Enhydrobacter sp.: one gene and its partner. The protein of the gene in region 1 interacts with the protein of each later gene in a pairwise test. Links are inferred from orthologs where the notes say so. Each region holds a gene or a part of one and is shown in the gene's direction. Other genes may lie near its edges.

Evidence for each region. The genes of interacting proteins can lie anywhere in the genome.
Region 2: the proteins of OJF58_RS24095 (region 1) and OJF58_RS08605 interact in binary tests that used the Escherichia coli proteins (3 or more experiments, as listed by UniProt). The link is inferred for Enhydrobacter sp. from one-to-one orthologs.

What each region holds. Positions count from the first base shown.
Region 1 is NZ_CP126889.1:4,835,504-4,843,482, reverse strand. What follows is about bases 1,216-4,190. They hold OJF58_RS24095 (ATP-binding protein), read left to right. Parts: upstream 1,216-2,134; coding sequence 2,135-3,247; downstream 3,248-4,190. Other genes in these bases: ntrC (nitrogen regulation protein NR(I)), read left to right, coding at 3,244-4,190; dusB (tRNA dihydrouridine synthase DusB), read left to right, coding at 1,216-2,132. Also shown: OJF58_RS24105 (bifunctional 2-C-methyl-D-erythritol 4-phosphate cytidylyltransferase/2-C-methyl-D-erythritol 2,4-cyclodiphosphate synthase), read right to left, coding at 1-1,000; more of dusB, read left to right, coding at 1,125-1,215; more of ntrC, read left to right, coding at 4,191-4,716; OJF58_RS24085 (ATP-binding protein), read left to right, coding at 4,721-6,952; OJF58_RS24080 (sigma-54 dependent transcriptional regulator), read left to right, coding at 6,986-7,979.
Region 2 is NZ_CP126889.1:1,702,368-1,706,809, reverse strand. What follows is about bases 1-2,884. They hold OJF58_RS08605 (P-II family nitrogen regulator), read left to right. Parts: upstream 1-1,215; coding sequence 1,216-1,554; downstream 1,555-2,884. Other genes in these bases: OJF58_RS08600 (ammonium transporter), read left to right, coding at 1,682-2,884; OJF58_RS08610 (ammonium transporter), read left to right, coding at 1-1,080. In the rest of the region: more of OJF58_RS08600, read left to right, coding at 2,885-2,962; OJF58_RS08595 (alpha-galactosidase), read right to left, coding at 2,969-4,442. UniProt on the Escherichia coli protein: Involved in the regulation of nitrogen metabolism. Regulates the activity of its targets by protein-protein interaction in response to the nitrogen status of the cell.

The sequences.
Region 1 (7,979 bases):
TGCGCGGCGCCTCGCAGACGAGGGTGAGATCGAGATGGACGATACGGCCGCCGCGCGCGGCGAGCAGCTCGACAGCGTGCCGGAGAAAGCGGTCGGACGACACGCCGCGCCATTGCGGATCCGACGGCGGAAAGTGCCTGCCGATATCGCCGGCGCCGATCGTGCCCAATACGGCATCGGTCAGCGCGTGCAGGGCCACATCGGCATCGGAGTGTCCAGCCAGCGCCTGGCTGTGCGGAACGGCAACGCCGCACAGCATGACCGCATTGCCGGCGGCGAAGCCATGGACGTCGTAGCCGAAAGCGGTGCGCGTCTCCATCACCGTCGCCCGCGCAAGATCGTCCGTCGTCGTGATCTTCCGATTGTCGTCGCTGCCTGCCACCATCACCACCTTCAATCCCACCCGCTCCGCGACCGCCGCGTCGTCGGTCAGCGCAGTGGCCTCGGCTGCGGCCAACGCTGCCGCGGCACGATGCGCCTCCAGCAGGCGGGCGAATCGGAAGATCTGCGGCGTCTGCGCCCGCCAGAGGTTCGCCCGCGGCACGGTCTCGAGGACGGCGTTCTGCAGATCGGTCCGCTTTACCGTATCGGCCAGCGGCACACCCAGCACGGCCCCGTCGACGCCCTTCGCCGCTGCCGCCGTCAGACAGGCGGTGATATCGGGCGGACGCACGAAAGGCCGCGCTGCATCGTGGATCGCGACGAAGTCCGGGGCGTCACCGGCCAGGGCCTCGAGGCCGTTGAGCACGGATTGCTGCCGGCTTGCACCGCCCGGGACGGGTCGGGCCAGGCCAAGATCCCCGGCGACGGTGACGTAGTGCACCTCGTCTTCAGGGGCGATGACGACGCGAATGGCAGTGATTTCCGGAGTCGCCCGGTAGGCAAGGATCGTCTGGCGCAGCACCGGCCGGCCATTGAGGAGGGCATATTGCTTGGGCAGGGGGCCGCCGAAGCGACTGCCGCGTCCGGCGGCGACGATGAGGGCGGTGCAGCTTGTCACGGCCGCTAGATAACATCGGCACGCCGGAGACGCACTTCCGCCTCTTGCGCCGCCCGCGGTGACCCGCTAATCCTCGGCTCAATAATTGTGCACCGCACAAGTTGCCTATTAAGTGATCAGCAGCATGGCCAGCCAACCCCGCCTTCGCCCTGTCGATATCGGCCCGGTCCGCCTCGAGGACCCCGTCATCCTGGCGCCGATGTCGGGCGTCACCGACATGCCGTTCCGCCAGATGGTGAAGCGCGGCGGGGCCGGGCTTGTCGTTTCCGAGATGATCGCCTCGGCGGCGATGGTGCGCGAGAACCGCAAGACCCTCCTGATGGCAAAGAATTCGCCCGAGGAATTCCCGATGGCCGTCCAGCTCGCCGGCTGCGAGCCCGAGGTGATGGCCGACGCGGCGAAGCTGAACGAGGATCGGGGCGCCGCGATCATCGACATCAACTTCGGCTGCCCGGTGAAGAAGGTCGTGAACGGCCATGCCGGCTCGTCACTGATGCGTGACGAGGTCCATGCCGCCAGGATCCTCGAGGCGACGGTGAAGGCGGTGAAGCTTCCGGTGACGCTCAAGATGCGGACAGGGTGGGACTCGGCCAATCGCAATGCACCTGCGCTCGCGCGCATCGCCGAGCAATGCGGCATCAGGATGCTGACGGTGCATGGCCGTACGCGCTGCCAGTTCTACGATGGGAAGGCCGACTGGGCATTCATCCGCGAGGTCAAGGCGGCGACCAGCCTGCCGGTGATCGCCAACGGCGATATCAATTCGCTCGACGATGTCGACCAGGCGCTGGAGCAGTCGGGCGCCGACGGCATCATGATCGGGCGCGGCGCCTACGGCCGTCCGTGGTTCCTCAACCAGACGATCCATTACCTGCGCACCGGCGAGAAGCTGGCCGAGCCGTCGTTGGCCGACCAGTACGCGGCCGTGCGGTCGCATTTCGAGGCAATGCTCGAGCACTACGGCGCCGAGACCGGCGTGCGCATGGCGCGCAAGCATCTTGGCTGGTACTCCAAGGGCCTGCCGGCATCGGCCGAGTTCCGCGCTGCCGTGAACCGCGAGACCGAGCCCGACAAGGTGCGTGCGATGCTCGCCGACTTCTTTTTGCCGGCGGTCGAGCGACAGGCCGCGTGACGATGGTCGTGCAGCCCCTGAGGCGCACCGAGCTTGCGAACGATCCGTTCCCGAGCGCGATTCTCGATTCGCTCTCGGAAGCCGTCATCGTGGTCGACGGCGAGGGGCTGGTGCATTACGCCAACCTCGCGGCCGAGCAGTTCTTCGGCGCCGGCCGAACACGCCTCATGGGTCATCCGCTGGCCGAGTTCATCCCCCGGGATTCGCCGCTCTTCTCCCTGCTCGAACAGGTACTGGCGAGCGGCGGCGCCGTCGCCGAGAGCGGTGTCACCTTGGCATCGCCGCGCATCGGCAATCATTTCTGTGCGCTGCGCCTCGCGCCGATCGTGGAGCGCGACGGGCTGGTGTCGATCTCGCTGGTCGAGCAATCGATCGCGCGCAACATCGATCGGCAGATGTCGCATCGCAACGCCGCCCGGTCGGTGAGCGCGCTGGCCGCCATGCTCGCGCACGAGGTCAAGAACCCGCTGTCGGGAATCCGCGGCGCGGCGCAGCTCCTCGAGCAGTCGCTGCCCGACAGCGAGCGCGAGCTCACCGGCCTCATCTGCGAGGAGACCGACCGTATCGTGGCGCTGGTGGATCGCATGGAGGCCTTCGCCGACGGTCGGCCGATCGATCGCGGGCCGGTCAATATCCATCAGGTTCTCAACCACGTCCGGCGGCTCTCGGAAACCGGCTTCGGCAAGGGCGTGCGCTTCGTCGAGACCTATGATCCTTCGTTGCCCGACGTGTTCGGCGACCGCGACCAGCTCATCCAGGTCTTCCTCAATCTGGTGAAGAACGCCTGCGAGGCGCCCGGCGAGGGCGAGCGCGAGATCGAGATGTCGACCGCCTATCGCCATGGGTTGCGACTCGCTGTGCCGGGCCAGCAGGCTCGGGTCAACCTGCCGCTGGTCGTCTCGATCCGTGACAACGGCCGCGGCGTGTCCGACGAGATCCGCGGCCATCTGTTCGACGCCTTCGTCACCAACAAGCCGACGGGTACGGGCCTGGGGCTGGCGCTGGTCGCCAAAATCATCAACGATCATGGCGGCGCCATCGAATATGACAGCGAGCCGGGCCGGACGGTCTTTCGCGTCATGCTGCCGCTGCAGCCGTCGCAGGCCGCTCGATGAGCACGGCGGCCACCATTCTGGTCGCCGATGACGATCGGGCCATCCGCACTGTCCTGCACCAGGCGCTCGGCCGCCAGGGCCACACGGTCCGCAGCACCGGCGCCGCCGCCACCCTCTGGCAATGGGTCCAGGAAGGCGAGGGCCAGCTCGTGATCACCGACGTGGTGATGCCCGACGAGAACGGCCTCGATCTCGTGCCGCGCATCCGCAAGCTCCGGCCGGACCTGCGCATCATCGTGATGAGCGCGCAGTCGACGCTGCTCACGGCCGTGCGCGCCGCCGAGCGCGGCGCCTTCGACTATCTGCCCAAGCCTTTCGACCTCAACGAGCTCGTCTCGGTGGTCAACCGCGCGCTGTCGGCGCCGGCGATCCCCGCCGCTCGCCACGCGCTGCCGGAGGAGGGCGAGCGCCTGCCGCTGGTCGGCCGATCGCCGGCGATGCAGGAGATCTACCGGACGCTGGCCCGCTTGATGGCGACCGATCTCACCGTCATGGTCACGGGCGAGTCCGGCACCGGCAAGGAGCTGGTGGCGCGCGCCCTGCACGACTACGGCAAGCGGCGCAAGGGGCCGTTCGTGGCGCTCAATATGGCCGCGATCCCGCGCGAGCTGATCGAAAGCGAGCTGTTCGGCCACGAGCGCGGGGCCTTCACCGGTGCCGTCCAGCGCTCGGCAGGCAAGTTCGAGCAGGCGGCGGGCGGCACGCTCTTCCTCGACGAGATCGGCGACATGCCGCCCGAGGCCCAGACGCGCCTGCTGCGTGTCCTGCAGGAAGGCGAATATACGACGGTCGGCGGCCGCACCCCGATCAAGGCCAATGTGCGCATCGTTGCCGCGACCCATCGCGACCTGCGCCGCCTCATCCAGCAGGGACTTTTCCGCGAGGACCTGTTCTATCGCCTCAACGTCGTGCCGATCCGCCTGCCGCCCTTGCGCGAGCGCCTTGATGATATTCCCGAGCTCGTCAATCATTTCCTGCAGGCGGTCGCCATCGACGGATTGCCGACCAAGGTGCTCTCGCCGGACGCGATGGCGCGCCTGCGCCAGTATCGCTGGCCGGGCAATGTGCGCGAGCTCGAGAACCTCGTGCGCCGTCTGTCGGCGCTCTACTCGGAGGAGGTGATCGGGCCGGAGACGATCGAGGGCGAACTCGCGGACGCGCTCATGCCGCCCGAGCCCGAACAGAACAACAGCGGCGCGGACGGCGAGGATACGCTCACGGACGCCGTCGATCGCCACCTGCAGGCGCTGTTCACGGCGCACGGCGACCGCCTGCCGCCGGACGGCATGTATGACAGGATCATTTCGGAGGTCGAGCGGCCGCTGATCTCGCTGGCGCTGTGGGCGACGCGCGGTAACCAGTTGCGCGCCGCCCGACTTCTGGGGCTCAATCGCAACACGTTGCGCAAGAAGATCAAGGACCTCGACGTTCCCGTGGTGCGCGCGCCGCAGGGCCGCCGGGGCGGGTGACTTGGTGACAGTATCGCCGGGCGTCTCACGCTTCAGCGAGCGGATGAATGCGATTGGCCGCGCATTGACGGGCCGGGTCGCCGCCATCTCGCTGGCGACACTCGCCGTTCTTGCCGGCGCGGCGACCTACGCCTGGCTGACCGGCTTCGCGCCGGCCAGTTTCAGCACGACGGGCTGGATGACCGGCCTCCTGGTCGCGGACCTCGTCGTGGCGACCGCACTCGTTGCGCTGCTGGCGGTGCGGTTGACACAACTCTGGCTCGATCGGCGGCGAGGCGCCGCGGGATCGCGCCTGCATATGCGGCTGGTGCTGATCTGCAGTCTTTTCACGGTGACGCCGACGCTGATCGTCACCATCATCCTGTCGCTGCTGGTCATCAACCTGACCGACTTCGTCGTGAAGCCCTCGCAGGCCGCCTACGAGACGGCACGAGCGATCGGCGAGCCGGTACGGCGTGCGCGCGAGGAGGAGATCCTGCGCGACATCGCCGCGATCTCCGCGCCTCTGCAAAGCCTCGGCGTGCAGGCGTTGCGCAACAAGGAGGCGACCGAAAAGGCCCTGGCGCGGCTGATCGAGGGGCGGCCGTTGATCGAGGCCGACGTGGTCGATGCCGACAAGGGCCTGATCGCGCGTGCGGTCGCGCCCAACGAAAAGCCGATCGCAAATCCCGTTCCGCCGGCGAAGTATCTCTGGCAGGCCGTCAACCAGGCGCGTCCGGTGCAGTTCGAGTCCGAGCACGGCGCCTACTTCGTCATGCAGCTTTTCGTCGATGAGCCGCTCTTCCTGGTGACCGGCCACGCCGTCGACCTGCGCGTCGTCGACTACATCAAGAGCATCGACTTCGCCGGCAAGTTCTACGCCCAGATCGAGCAGGCGCTGCGCCGCAGCCAGCTCATCATCTTCGTCGTCTGCGGGGCCATCGCGCTGCTGATGCTGCTGGCGGCCGTCTGGCTTGCAATTCAGGTCGCGACCCGCCTGACGGCCCCCATCGGCGGCCTGATGGCGGCAGCGGAGAAGGTTCGCGGAGGCGATCTCGGCGCGCGCGTGGAGGAGGGGCCGCCGAACGACGAGCTCGGCCAGCTCGCGCGTTCGTTCAACCGCATGACCAGCCAGATCGAGCAGCAGCGCGGCGAGCTGATCGCCGCGAACAAGGAGCTCGACCGTCGCCGCCGCCTGACCGACGCGGTGCTGGCCGGCGTTTCGGCCGGCGTGCTGAGCGTCGACGGGGCGGGTGTCATCACCCGCAGCAACAGCTCGGCGCTCGGCCTCCTGGCCCTGCCCGAGGACGGCGTGCTCGGCCGCCAGCTCATCGATGTCATGCCCGAGATCGCGCCGCTCGTGGCGCAGGCGGCCGAGCGCCCCGACCGTTTGACCCAGGGGCAGGCCGAGATCATGCACGGCGGCGTTCGCCGTATTCTGCTGGTCCGCATCAGCGCCGCTTCGGACTCGGGATCGGTCGTCACGTTCGACGACGTCACCGAGCTCATGTCGGCGCAGCGGATGGCGGCCTGGGGCGATGTGGCGCGGCGCATCGCGCACGAGATCAAGAATCCGCTGACGCCGATCCAGCTCTCCGCCGAACGGCTGCGGCGGCGTTACCTGAAGCAGATCAAGGAAGATCCCGAAACCTTCTCGACCTGCACCGACACGATCATCCGCCAGGTCGGCGACATCGGCCGCATGGTGGACGAGTTCTCTTCCTTCGCCCGCATGCCGCGGCCCACAGTGCAGCCCGAGGATGCACGCGAGCTCTGCCAGCAGGCGCTATTCCTCCAGCGCAGCGGCAACGCCGATATCCGCTACCATGCGGACTTGCCCGGCCGGCCGGTGCCGCTGATCTGCGACAGGCGGCAGGTGGGCCAGGTGCTCACCAACATCCTGAAGAATGCGGCCGAGGCGATCGAGGGCCGGGCGCCGCGCAACGGCGAGCCGCTGCCGGCGGGCGAGATTTCGCTTGCGCTGAAGGACGAAGGTACGAGTGTGCGCATTGTCGTCGAGGACAACGGCAAGGGATTGCCCAAGGAGGGCCGCGATCGCCTGACCGAGCCCTATATGACGACCCGCAGCAAGGGCACGGGCCTCGGGCTCGCCATCGTCAAGAAGATCATGGAGGACCATGGCGGGCAGCTTCTGCTCGAGGACCGCGAGGCTGGCGGCGCCCGCATCAGTCTGGTATTCCGGCGGGACGCGAAAGAGATCGCGTCGGTCAAGTCGCAGGCGACAGCCGCACAATGATCCGTTGAACTGTCGCGGACTGTTTGAAGAGTCATGGGACACGATATTCTCATCGTCGACGACGAGCGCGATATCTGCACGCTGATTGCGGGCATCCTGGAGGACGAAGGGCACACTGCCCGGCGCGCGCACAACAGCACCGAGGCGATCGATGCGATACGCCAGCGGCGGCCGGCGCTTGTCATCCTCGACGTCTGGCTGCAGGGCAGCGAGCTCGACGGGCTGCAGCTCCTCGACGTGATCCGCCGCGAGGAGCCGCCGATTCCGGTGGTGATGATCAGCGGCCACGGCACGATCGATACCGCCGTCTCCGCGATCAAGAGCGGCGCCTACGATTTCATCGAGAAGCCGTTCAAGGCCGACCGTCTTCTCCTCGTCGTCGACCGCGCGATCGAGGCCGATCGGCTGAAGCGCGAGAATGCGACCCTGCGGCGGCGGGCCGGCGGCGAGGTATCCTTCGTCGGCTCCTCCACCGCCGCCGCCAACGTGCGCGCACAGATCGAGCGCGTGGCGACCACGGGCAGTCGCGTGCTGATCGCAGGGCCTTCCGGTGTGGGCAAGGAGACGGTGGCCCGGCTGATCCATCAGGGATCCAAGCGCGCCGAGGGGCCGTTCGTGGTGGTGAACTGCTCGACGCTGCCGGCGGAGCGGCTGGAGATCGAGCTGTTCGGCACCGACGGCGAGACCGACCACGATGCGCTGCGCGTTTCCGGGGCGTTCGAGCTCGCCCACGGCGGAACCCTTCTCCTGAAGGAGGTCGCCGACCTGCCGCTCAGCCTGCAGAGCCGGCTCGCGCGCGTTCTGCAGGAGCAGTCCTACCTGCGCGACGCGGGCCGGACCCGGGTGGAGGTGGACGTGCGCGTGCTCGCCTCGACCGCGAACGCCCTGCAGGACAAGATTGCGGCCGGCCAGTTCCGCGAGGAGCTGTTCCATCGGCTGAACGTCGTGTCGCTGAGGGTGCCGCCGCTCAGCGAACGTCGTGAGGACATTCCGGAGCTCGCGACCGATCTCCTGCGGCGGGTGGCGG
Region 2 (4,442 bases), 3.1 Mb from region 1 along the record:
GCCGTGACCTGCCTCGTGACCGTCCTCTGGATGGTGATCACCTACAGCCTCGCCTTTACGCCGGGCAACGCCGTCATCGGCGGCACGAGTCGCTTTTTCCTGAGCGGCATGACGCTCGACACGGTGAACGATCTTGCGAAGACGATTCCAGAGTCGGTCTACATGACCTTCCAGATGACCTTCGCCATCATCACGCCGGCGCTGATCGCCGGCGCGTTCGCCGAGCGCATGAAGTTCTCGGCCCTGATGTGGTTCATGGCGCTGTGGGCGATCTTCGTCTATGCGCCGATCGCCCACTGGGTGTGGGGCGGTGGCTTCCTGGGCGACTGGGGCGTGCTCGACTATGCCGGCGGCACGGTCGTGCACATCAATGCCGGCGTGGCAGGGCTCGTCTGCGCGCTGGTGATGGGCAAGCGCAAGGGCTACGGCGTCGAGAACATGGCGCCGCACAACCTCGTGCTGAGCGTGATCGGCGCGTCGCTGCTGTGGGTCGGCTGGTTCGGTTTCAACGCCGGCTCGGCGGTGAGCGCCAGCGCCAGTGCCGGCATGGCCATGGCGGTGACGCAGATCGCCACCGCGGCGGCGGCGCTCGGCTGGATGTTCGCGGAGTGGCTGGTCCGCGGCAAGCCCTCGGTGCTGGGCATCGTTTCCGGCGCAGTCGCGGGGCTCGTCGCCATCACGCCGGCCTCGGGCTTCGTCAACCCGGCGGGCGGCCTGGTGATCGGCATCGTCGCCGGCGTCATCTGCTTCTGGTCGGCGACCAGCCTCAAGAAGATGCTGGGCTACGACGATTCGCTCGATGCCTTCGGCGTGCACGGCGTGGGCGGCTTCGTCGGCGCCATCCTGACGGGCGTGTTCGCGGTCGAGGCGGTCGGCGGCGAGGGCAAGAAAGGTCTGATCGACGGCAATGCCGGCCAGGTCCTGACCCAGCTTTGGGGATGCCTGGTCACGATGGCGTGGTGCGCTGTCGCCACTTTCGTCATCCTCAAGATCGTCGACGCCATGATCGGCCTGCGCGTCACCGCCGAGGAGGAGGTCGAGGGTCTCGACATCAACCTCCACGGAGAGACGGTGCACTGACGGAATCGTCGGTTCGATAAGCTCCAGCCCGGCGGCGCCGACCGCCGGGCTTTTCGCTGCGGATGCCGGCACAATTTGACGACGGCGAAATCAGACGCCACTCTCCGGCCAGTCGCCGAGCCCGGGAGAAAGTCGATGAAGCTTGTGTCCGCCATCATCAAGCCGTTCAAGCTCGATGACGTGCGCGATGCGCTGACGGGTGTCGGCGTCTCGGGCCTCACGGTCAGCGAAGTCAAGGGCTTCGGCCGGCAGAAAGGCCAGACCGAGATCTATCGCGGGGCCGAGTACCTCGTGAGCTTCCTGCCCAAGGTCAAGATCGAGATCGTGGTCGACGATTCGCAGGTCGAGCGCGCCGTCGAGGCGATCCAGAAAGCGGCTCATACGGGCAAGATCGGCGACGGCAAGATTTTCGTGACCGGGGTCGAGCATGCCGTGCGGATCCGCACCGGCGAGACGGGCTCCAACGCGCTTTAACTGGCCGAGTTCCAGGACCGCGATCCCCCTGCCCATTTGACAAAGAACCGAGGTTCAAACAGGGAGAGGCAGGGGGAGGCAAATGCAAAGGAAGGGTTGGCGTACCGTCGCAGGACCCGCGGCGGCGATGCTCGTCGTTTTCGGAGCCACGCAGGCCTGGGCGGCCGAACGGCCTGTCATCGATACCGGCGATACGGCCTGGCTGCTCGTGGCCACGGCGCTCGTGCTGATGATGGATATCCCCGGCCTGTCGCTCTTCTACGCCGGCATGGTGCGCAAGAAGAACGTGCTGGCGACCGCCGTGCAGGCTTTCGCCGTGGCCGCCCTGGTGTCCGTCCTCTGGCTGGCGCTGGGCTATTCGCTCGCCTTCACCGATGGCGGAAGGCTGAACGGCCTGATCGGCGGTTTCGGCCGCCTGCTCGGCCTGGGCTTGCAGGGCAGCGTCCATCCGCTGGCGCGGACCGTGCCGGAGAATGTCTTCCTGATGTACCAGGCGACTTTCGCCATCATCACGCCGGCGATCATCGCCGGCGCCTTCGCCGAGCGCCTGAAGTTCTCGGCCATGATGTGGTTCATGGGCCTGTGGCTCCTGCTGGTCTATGTGCCGGTGGCCCATTGGATCTGGGGCGGCGGCTTTCTCGGTGCGGCCGGCGTGCTCGACTTCGCGGGCGGCCTCGTCGTGCATCTCAATGCCGGCATCGCCGGCCTCGTCTGCGCGCTGGTGGTCGGCAGGCGCGAGGGCTACGGGCACGAATACATGGCGCCGCACAACCTCGTGCTGACCCTGATCGGCACCTCGCTGCTGTGGGTCGGCTGGTTCGGCTTCAATGCGGGCTCGGCCCTCTCCTCGGGCGAACTGGCGGGCGCTGCGATGCTCAACACCCATGTCGCCGCGGCAGTGGCCGCGCTCGTCTGGATGGCGGTCGAATGGGCCTCGCGCGGCAAGCCGTCCGTGCTGGGGGTGCTCTCGGGGGCAGTCGCCGGTCTCGGCGCCATCACGCCGGCGGCCGGCTATGTCGAGCCATGGGCGGCCATGGTGATCGGCCTTGCCGCCGGCGCCGTCTGCTACTGGTCGGCGGTCGTGCTCAAGACGCGGCTGGGCTACGACGATTCGCTCGACGTCTTCGGCGTTCACGGCATCAGCGGCATGCTGGGGCCGCTGATGGTCGGCGTGTTCGCCACGCGCGCCGTCAATGATGTCGGCCATGGCCGCCCGGTCGGTCTGGTCGACGGCAATGCCCATCAGATCCTGGTCCAGCTCCTGGGCGTGCTGGTCGTCGGCATCTTCTCCGCCGCCGTCACCTGGGTCCTGCTACGCGTCGTCGATGCGACGGTCGGATTGCGCGTCACGCGCGAGGAGGAGACAGAGGGCCTCGACACCGTCCTGCACGGCGAGCGCGTGCAGTAGGCGTTTTCAGGCGCGCACGGCCTCGACCAGGCAGAGGGCGGAGCGGAAGGTCTCGTCGAGGACGATATTCAGGCCGGCAGCCAGCTCGCGGCCGGTCACGATCCTTTCCGCGCCGCCATGGAACGACAGCCGGTAGCGCCGGGCCTTGCGCAGGCCGGGCAAGGCAAAGCTTCGCCGGCTTTGCGGCCCGGCGAGTCGGAAGGCGAAGAGGACGCCCTGCAGCCCGTCCTTGGCGACGTACCAAAGCGCCGCCCAATCGCCTTTGCCGTCGGGCGGCGGTGGCAGCGTGAGCGCGTATCGATCGCCATGATGAATGATGGAACGGATGCCGGCCTTGTAGGAGACGACATGGGCGGCCGCGGTGGCGAGATCCTCCTCTGTCCAGCGATGGACCGGGGCGCTGATGCCGAAGGTGCCGAGCATGGCCACGCGCAGCCGGAAGGCGAGATCGCCGCGCGGGTCGACGAGGGCCGGCGGCTGGTCCGGCGCTTCGCTCTTGCCCGGCCAGTCGATCAGCCAGTCGTTGCAGACGACCGCTGGATGGGCGAGCTGGCTGCCGAAATGGATCGCGAGCTTGCGCAGCGCCCCCGGTTGGTCGCTCATCCAGTTGACATGGGCGTGTGACAGGATCCCGCCGTCCATGCGGCCTCCGCCGCCGGCGCACATCTCCAGGATCAGGTCGGGAAAGGCCGCCCGGATGGCGTCCTGCATGCGGTAAAGCCCGTCGTAGTGGGCAACGAGAGGAGCCTGGCCGGTCAGTGTCTCGGGCAGGGATGGCGCCCATCCGCCCGCACCGAGGTCGGAATTGAAGTCCCACTTCATCCAGTCGACACCGATGACGCGCAGCAGGCGGGAAATCCTTTCGAAGACATGCTGCCAGGCGTCGGGCACGCCGAGATTGATGACCGCGCGTTCGTTCGCGGGCGGCGGCTTGCCGTCGATGTAGTGCATCCATTCGGGGTGGTTGTGCCGGACCGAGGAGGTGGGGCCGGCGACCTCCGGCTCGAACCAGAGGCCGAAGCCCAGCCCGGCTTCGCGACAATGTCTCGAGATTTCCCGCAGGCCGTTGGGAAAGCGCTGGCGGCTCACACGCCAGTCGCCTGTCCGATAGTCCCAGTCGGCATCCGATTCGCCGTTCTCGTCGCGATACCAGCCGGCATCGACGACGAAAGCCTCGCAACCGAGCCGCTTCACGATGGGAACGAGCGGCACCAGCGCCTCCGCCCTGGGCTCGCCGAGGAACGGATACCAGCTGTTGAACTGCACGGGGATGGCGCGTTCGGGATCGGGTCGATGGGCCCGGCGATAGTCGTGCAGCCGTCGGGTGGCGTTGCCGAGCGGGCCGTCGAACCGGCCGAACAGCACGGTCGGCAGATCGAGGCTGTCGCCGGTGCTCAACCGATGGCGGAACTCCCAGTTGTTGAACCCTCCGGACAAAGTGGCCCCGGCTCGGCCAGGACCGACATGCAGCATCCAGTTG